3 regions of the Peribacillus sp. NPDC101481 genome follow, and region 2 is predicted to be linked to each of the others. Evidence: riboswitches for the same ligand, from Rfam matches in the RefSeq annotation. Region 2 holds a riboswitch; each other region holds the start of a gene.
What was found. Region 2 has a riboswitch for S-adenosylmethionine ahead of ACIROD_RS13555 (Fur-regulated basic protein FbpA). Riboswitches for the same ligand answer to the same signal wherever they lie in the genome.
Positions count from the first base shown of each region.

Region 1 (2,265 bases), on a different contig from region 2:
TTTCATCCTTACATGCAGCGTTTCAAGTCCAAGCGTAAACTGGAATGCACTTTGGGCACTTAGCGCAGGTCCTAAATCACGGAGTAACTGGACTCGGGCTTTCGTTATGAATGCGGCAGGTCCAACTGCCTCGGCGTATACCAGATTGTCGTAACTTGGGTCAGGCTCTGTGAAGCCAGGGTAATTTGGCGAGTTCCAATCGAATTTCCCTCCATCCACGATGACACCGCCAAGCGTAGTTCCATTTCCCAGAAGCCATTTTGTAGCGGAATGGATGACAATATCCGCTCCAAAATCAATTGGTCTGCATAGATACGGTGTCGCAAAGGTATTATCAACGATTAAAGGTATTCCGGCATCATGGGCGATTTTCGCTACCGCTTCAATATCAAGCACCCTCAAACTTGGATTTCCGATGGTTTCAGCAAAAATGGCTTTAGTTCTTGGCGTAATCGCCCTTTTGAAATTTTCAGGGTCATCTGGAGAAACGAACTTCACTTTAATCCCGTATTTAGGAAGAGTATTTTCAAAAAGGTTATACGTACCGCCATATAATGTAGATGCTGAAACAATCTCATCCCCTGCAGCGGCAATATTCAGGATTGAAAGTGAGATGGCAGCCATTCCGCTTGCTGTTGCCAATCCGCCGATTCCGCCTTCCAATAAGGCCATTCTTTCCTCAAAAACGCTGATCGTGGGATTATGGAGTCGTGAATATATATAGCCATTCTCCTTTAGGCCAAATAAATTCGCTGCATGGTCGGTGTCCTTGAACAAGTATGCATTGCTTTGGTAGATAGGAACTGCACGTGCACCTGTTTTATCAGCTTGCAGACCGCCATGAACACTCAATGTTTCGAAACGCAATTTTTTCCCTGACATATGATTTCACCTTTTTCTATGGATTTAGTTGGAATTATATGATGTCTGGCCTTTTATAAACAAAAAAACCACTTCAATAAGAAGAGGTTTCAAGAATACACCTCATCTACCAGAGCCAACACTCTGCTGGAATTAGCACCGTATATAAAAATTTATACCGGTTGCCGGGCTTCGTCGGGCCAGTCCCTCCGCCACTCTTGATAAGAACTATTAAATTCTGCCGTTACTTAATTCAAAATATAGCATTTTAGATTAAATCAGTCAATGAATTGTTAGAATATTCTTTGTTTAATTTCATCTAACATTCATATGTCCGCAACAAAGAAACCAACCACGGTTCCGATTGGTTTCTTAGCTGATTTCCTTAAGCAATCCGTACAAATAAGGAACGGATTGAAAGGCATATATTTTTTTGTGCAGCCGTCCTTCTTTGAAAAATAATAAACATGGAACACTTTCGATTTCATATGATTCGGCAATTGCTTGGACATAATTCATATTCATTTTGCCTGCCTTCAATTCCGGGAATAGCTCCAAGGATATCGTCAGCATCTTGGAGGCAACCTGACAAGTGCCGCATAAAGGGGTATATAAATATAAGCAAAAGGTTTCCCCATTTTCAACAGCAAGCTTACACTCTTCTTCTTTCCATTCCTGCATCAATTAGTCGTTCACCCTTTGACTTAAAAATTTCATTTTCACATTCATATTGGCAGATAGAAGCACAGTTGCGATATGATGTTCGGGTGAGCTTTCCACTTCTTTGTACATTTTATTAATATACAGGTGGTTCGCCTCAGGCATTTCCCTTCGGAACTGCTTCCGCAGCTTTTCTCCTGATTCATCTGCGTCAAAAAGGAGATAAACATCACGGTCCATCAATTCATCCACTAATTCATCCAGCTTAGTTAATGATATGGTCCCATTCGTACATCTTATTTCCACATCTTCATTTAAAACGGAGGCAACTTTTCTTCTATCGGAACTGCCTTCTACAATGATCACTTTATCGAATTCGCCCCACTCCATGTCATCACTCCATCTCACGAATTATGTGCGCAACTGCCACGGTACAAAATGAAAAAGAGAGCAGGCCTTTTCAGTCCCCCCTCTCCTTTTTTTTAACCGTTGATTAAACTCTCATACTCTTCAGCGCTCATCAAGCTTTCAATATCACTGCTATTAGATGGTTCAAGCACGACCATCCATGCCTTTTCATAAGGAGACTCATTTACATATTCAGGGTTGTCACTTAAATCTTCGTTTACTTCAATAACCTTGCCACTGATAGGTGCATAAAGCTCAGAAACGGTCTTAACGGATTCAACACTTCCGAATGGTTCGTTCGCTTTCAATTCATCGCCGATTTCCGGAAGCTCAACG
Region 1 covers NZ_JBIWNJ010000003.1:442,972-445,236, reverse strand. Annotated here, with positions in the region: gene ACIROD_RS20860 (O-acetylhomoserine aminocarboxypropyltransferase/cysteine synthase family protein) at 1-882, opposite strand, end outside; SAM riboswitch class I at 982-1,089, opposite strand; gene ACIROD_RS20855 (thioredoxin family protein) at 1,234-1,542, opposite strand; gene ACIROD_RS20850 (toprim domain-containing protein) at 1,546-1,911, opposite strand; gene gcvH (glycine cleavage system protein GcvH) at 2,004-2,265, opposite strand, start outside.
Region 1: another riboswitch for S-adenosylmethionine. It lies ahead of ACIROD_RS20860 (O-acetylhomoserine aminocarboxypropyltransferase/cysteine synthase family protein); the one in region 2 lies ahead of ACIROD_RS13555 (Fur-regulated basic protein FbpA).

Region 2 (2,265 bases):
AGAATGGTCACGGCAGATACGGAGCCTGTATCCGTCCAATCGAGGGTTAAATGGTTTGAGGAACATCATTCAGAAAGTAGACCGCTATATATCATTACTATAGAAGGGAAAACTGCTGGATGGATAAGCTTTCAATCCTTCTATGGCCGACCGGCATATAATTCCACTGCCGAAATCAGCATTTATATTGATGATTATTTCCGGGGAAAAGGAATCGGACAAATTTCGATTCAAAAGGCAATTGAATTGAGTCCAAAATTAGGTATTAAGACTATATTGGGTTTCATTTTCGCCCACAATATACCTAGCCTTAAGCTTTTTTCCAAATTCGGGTTTGAAGAATGGGCACATTTACCTCAAGTTGCCGAGCTGGATGGCATTGAGCGGGATTTGATCATTCTTGGTAAACGTGTCGATATTTAATATAATTTTTTAGAGCTATTGCCTTGAGCAGTAGCTTTTTCAAATTAATACAGGTCGAATTGGCTAATTTAAAAATACCGATATGCGTTTTGGAGGGAAAAATATTCTGACTCACTTTTACTTGCTAACGCATTTAATAGCGTATCCAATTCTTGACTGGCCTGAACAGTAAGCAGACTTGTTAAGCCGTAACTTGCTGCCAATTTGATCATTTCCTGTCTCTTTTCTTCTACCCTTTCTATAGTTACTTTACGGCAAGGCATTATATGCCACCTCCCATTTATTCAATTTTTTTACACTTTCATCATAATTAAACTACTAGTTAAAATCAACTATTTTACAGAAATAAAATGTGTTATTTTATAGGTCAAATGTGACAAAACACCTACTTTATTCTTTAATTATGTATATTTTATGTCATTTTCTATTAAACGCAAAAAAGCATCCACTAGTGTATACTGTGAATGCTTACATCATATCCCTTATCCAAGAGCCCAAAATATAGTCCATCGCTTACTATGTCATCCATTCAGAAGGTGACTCGTTATTAGGTCTATTTATAACAATCTTATATTCATCTTCAAGCACTTTTAATGGGGCATCATAAAGGTGCCTTTCATCAGAGGTTTTGTATACTCCATTGGCCAATAGCTCTTCAATGAGCTTTGCCTTCCTCTGTTCAATCCTCTTAAATAATTCTGCCATGTAAATGGCTCCTTTCCTAGTCATCCTAGAGCCTGCTTCTAGTTAGCTAACTTTATCAACTTGTTTGATTTTCACCAAATTATATATACCTTTTCTATTATGTCACTAAACGTTATTTCCCAAAAATAAAAGCCCCTTCTAATTCAAGAAGAGGCTGACTGTGTCCGTACGGCTCTTCTTATCTTCCAAGCATATGCTTGTTGGATTTAGCACAGTTCCCAAAATGGGTCCGCTGCCGAGGTTTCTTTGGGCCAAGTCCCTCCACCTCTCTGGATAAGAATTCGATATATAAATGATGTAGAAATGATTCTACCCTAATAATTATCAAAAGTCAATTACCTGGTTCTCCCTTTTTTCCTGGACATTACATGCTCCCTCTTCAAATACGGGTTGCATTTTCTTGTCTTTCTGATATGATGTCAGTAATTACATACAATTCACACCACTAGGGGAGTCTTTTTTAAGACTGAGATGGAAATAGTTTCCGGACCCTTTGAACCTGAACCGGCTCATACCGGCGGAGGGAAGTGGATGATATCGTCCATTTACAGACTATATCCATCTACCCCGTTCCGTATTCAGGAACGGGGTTTTTCATTATCTATGGGAACCATTCTAAAGGAGGATGAACAATGGAGAATATTAAAACAGAAACATTCAGTGATAGACTTCATGCACGGGCAAAAGAGATTTGGAAAAGGAATCATTCACATCCCTTTGTCCAGGCAATTGGAAATGGTACGCTTCCTGAAAAGAAATTTGCCTATTACATGAAGCAGGACTATATCTATCTCATGGATTATTCCAAGCTCTTTGCTTTAGGTGTCATCAAAGCCCATAACATCGAAACCATGGCAAAGTTTGCGAGTATTTTAAATGAAACCCTTCAAGTGGAAATGGATATCCATCGGCAGTATGCTTCCGAATTCGGGATCAGTTCCAAGGAATTGGAAGAAACAGAACCTACTCCCACCACTCTAGCCTATACAGGTTACATGCTAAATGCAGCTCAGCATGGGACATTGGCAGACTTGATCGCCTGTCTCCTGCCCTGCGCTTGGGATTACTATGAAATCGGTTTGCTATTAAAAGAACAAAATGGAGCAGCATTGGAAAACAATCGCTACGCAGATTGGA
Region 2 covers NZ_JBIWNJ010000002.1:729,556-731,820, reverse strand. Annotated here, with positions in the region: gene ACIROD_RS13565 (GNAT family N-acetyltransferase) at 1-423, shown strand, start outside; gene ACIROD_RS13560 (Spo0E family sporulation regulatory protein-aspartic acid phosphatase) at 492-686, opposite strand; gene ACIROD_RS13555 (Fur-regulated basic protein FbpA) at 940-1,128, opposite strand; SAM riboswitch class I at 1,304-1,408, opposite strand; TPP riboswitch at 1,566-1,671, shown strand; gene tenA (thiaminase II) at 1,761-2,265, shown strand, end outside.

Region 3 (2,265 bases), on a different contig from region 2:
GCAGGCCTTGTCGAACTGCCGCAGTGTTTATTGAATCCGGGTGATACGATCCTTGTTCCGGATCCCGGCTATCCGGATTATCTTTCCGGTGTTGTTTTAGCCCAGGCAAAGACCGAATTCATGCCCTTGACAGAAGAAAATGATTTTCTTCCAAAATACAGTGACATACATAAACAAGTACTTGATAAAGCCAAAATGATGTTCTTGAACTATCCGAACAATCCCACAGGTGCTTCTGCAACTGAAAGTTTCTTTGATGAGACCGTCTCTACTGCAAAAGAGCATTCAATTTGTGTGGTCCACGACTTCGCTTATGGGGCGATAGGATTCGACGGAAAAAAACCGATAAGCTTTCTCCAGTCAGAGGGAGCGAAGGAAATAGGAATAGAAATATACACACTATCGAAAACATACAATATGGCAGGGTGGAGAGTCGGCTTCGCAGTGGGGAATAAGAGTGTCATAGAAGCTCTTGAACTATTACAAGACCATCTTTATGTGAGTCTGTTCCCGGCGATACAAGAAGCTGCTGCAAGCGCTTTGCTTGACTCGCAGAGCTGTGTAGAGCAGTTAGTGCAGATGTACGAGGGACGAAGGAATGTTTTCATTGAGCGATTGAGGGCAATCGGCTGGGATGTCAAAGCTCCTGCGGCATCATTTTTTGCCTGGCTCAAGGTACCTAAAGGTTTTACGTCCGAGAGTTTTGCAGACTATTTATTAACGCATGCCCACGTTGCTGTTGCCGCAGGGAATGGATTTGGTGAATTTGGCGAAGGTTATGTCAGGGTAGGGCTGCTGACTTCGGAAGAACGGCTGAAAGAGGCTGTGGAACGGATAAGTAAATTAAAATTATTTTAACCACAATGATATATCCGATTAATTCACCCTTAAATAGTTAAAACTTATTGACAAAGTAGGGATTACCTGTCAGAATACAAAATAAATTCTTAATCTTTCGATACTTGGATGCAAATTTATATATCAGCGTTTTCTTATTTTGAGCAGGTGGAGGGACTAGCCCTATGAAGCCCAGCAACCGACCGTAATTCCATTGTAAAATGGGGCGGAATTCTTCGCCGGATTTTTCTTGAAATCCACAAGGCACGGTGCTAATTCTTGCAGCCAATGGCTGGGAGATAAGAAGATGGCTTATTAAAGCCTCTTCTTTATGAAGGGGCTTTTGCCATTTTGAGACCATTTCAGGTTAATGACATCGAGAGTTTACTAACGTGATATAGGAGTGATCAAATGAGCGAGATAGTCGCTACTTATTTAATTCATGATTCTAAGGGGAATCATGAGAAAAAAGCAGAGAGCATTGCCTTAGGTTTGACTGTCGGGACATGGACGGACCTGCCCCATTTAGTCCAGAAACAACTGGAAAAACATAAGGGACGCGTCGTATCGGTGACACCACTTTCCGAAGAAGAGAGGGCAAACAGCTACTTTAATCGTAAAGTATACCGTTCGCTTATTAAAATTGCCTATCCGGCAAGGAATTTCTCCAATGATTTACCTGCAATCCTAACGACGGTCTTCGGCAAACTTTCATTGGACGGGGAAATAAAACTTATCGACTTGGATTTTGTCGGTGATATTCAAAAAGCCTTTCCCGGGCCGCAATTTGGCATTGAAGGCATTAGGAAAAAGATTGGCGTATTTAACCGGCCCCTGGTGATGAGCATCTTTAAAGGTGTATTAGGAAGAGACCTAACATTCCATAATGAGCAACTGAGGCAACAAGCATTAGGAGGTGTCGACCTAGTTAAAGATGATGAGATCCTCTTTGACCAGGAACTGACTCCATTTTTCGATAGAATAAAAACGGGAAAACGAATATTGAATGATGTCTATGAAACCACTGGCCACCGAACTTTATATGCAGTCAATCTATCAGGGAAAACATTTGAATTATTGGATAAGGCAGAGCAAGCGGCTGATGCAGGGGCAGATGCCTTGTTGTTCAACGTTCATACATATGGTTTGGATGTAATGCAGGCCTTGAGTGAACATGATCGTATCAAGCTGCCGATCATGGCGCACCCCGCATATAGCGGAGCATTGTCAGCTTCATCATTTTATGGGGTCGGCTATCCATTATTGCTTGGTAAATTAGTAAGGTTATCAGGTGCGGATTTATCCTTGTTCCCGTCCCCTTATGGAAGTGTCGCACTTGAAAAAAAGGAGACCTTGGCGATTGCTGAAGCTCTGACAAAAGATGAACTTTCATGGGAAAAAGCCTTCCCTGTTCCTTCTGCTGGCATT
Region 3 covers NZ_JBIWNJ010000001.1:563,572-565,836, reverse strand. Annotated here, with positions in the region: gene ACIROD_RS02610 (pyridoxal phosphate-dependent aminotransferase) at 1-858, shown strand, start outside; SAM riboswitch class I at 990-1,143, shown strand; gene mtnW (2,3-diketo-5-methylthiopentyl-1-phosphate enolase) at 1,249-2,265, shown strand, end outside.
Region 3: another riboswitch for S-adenosylmethionine. It lies ahead of mtnW (2,3-diketo-5-methylthiopentyl-1-phosphate enolase); the one in region 2 lies ahead of ACIROD_RS13555 (Fur-regulated basic protein FbpA).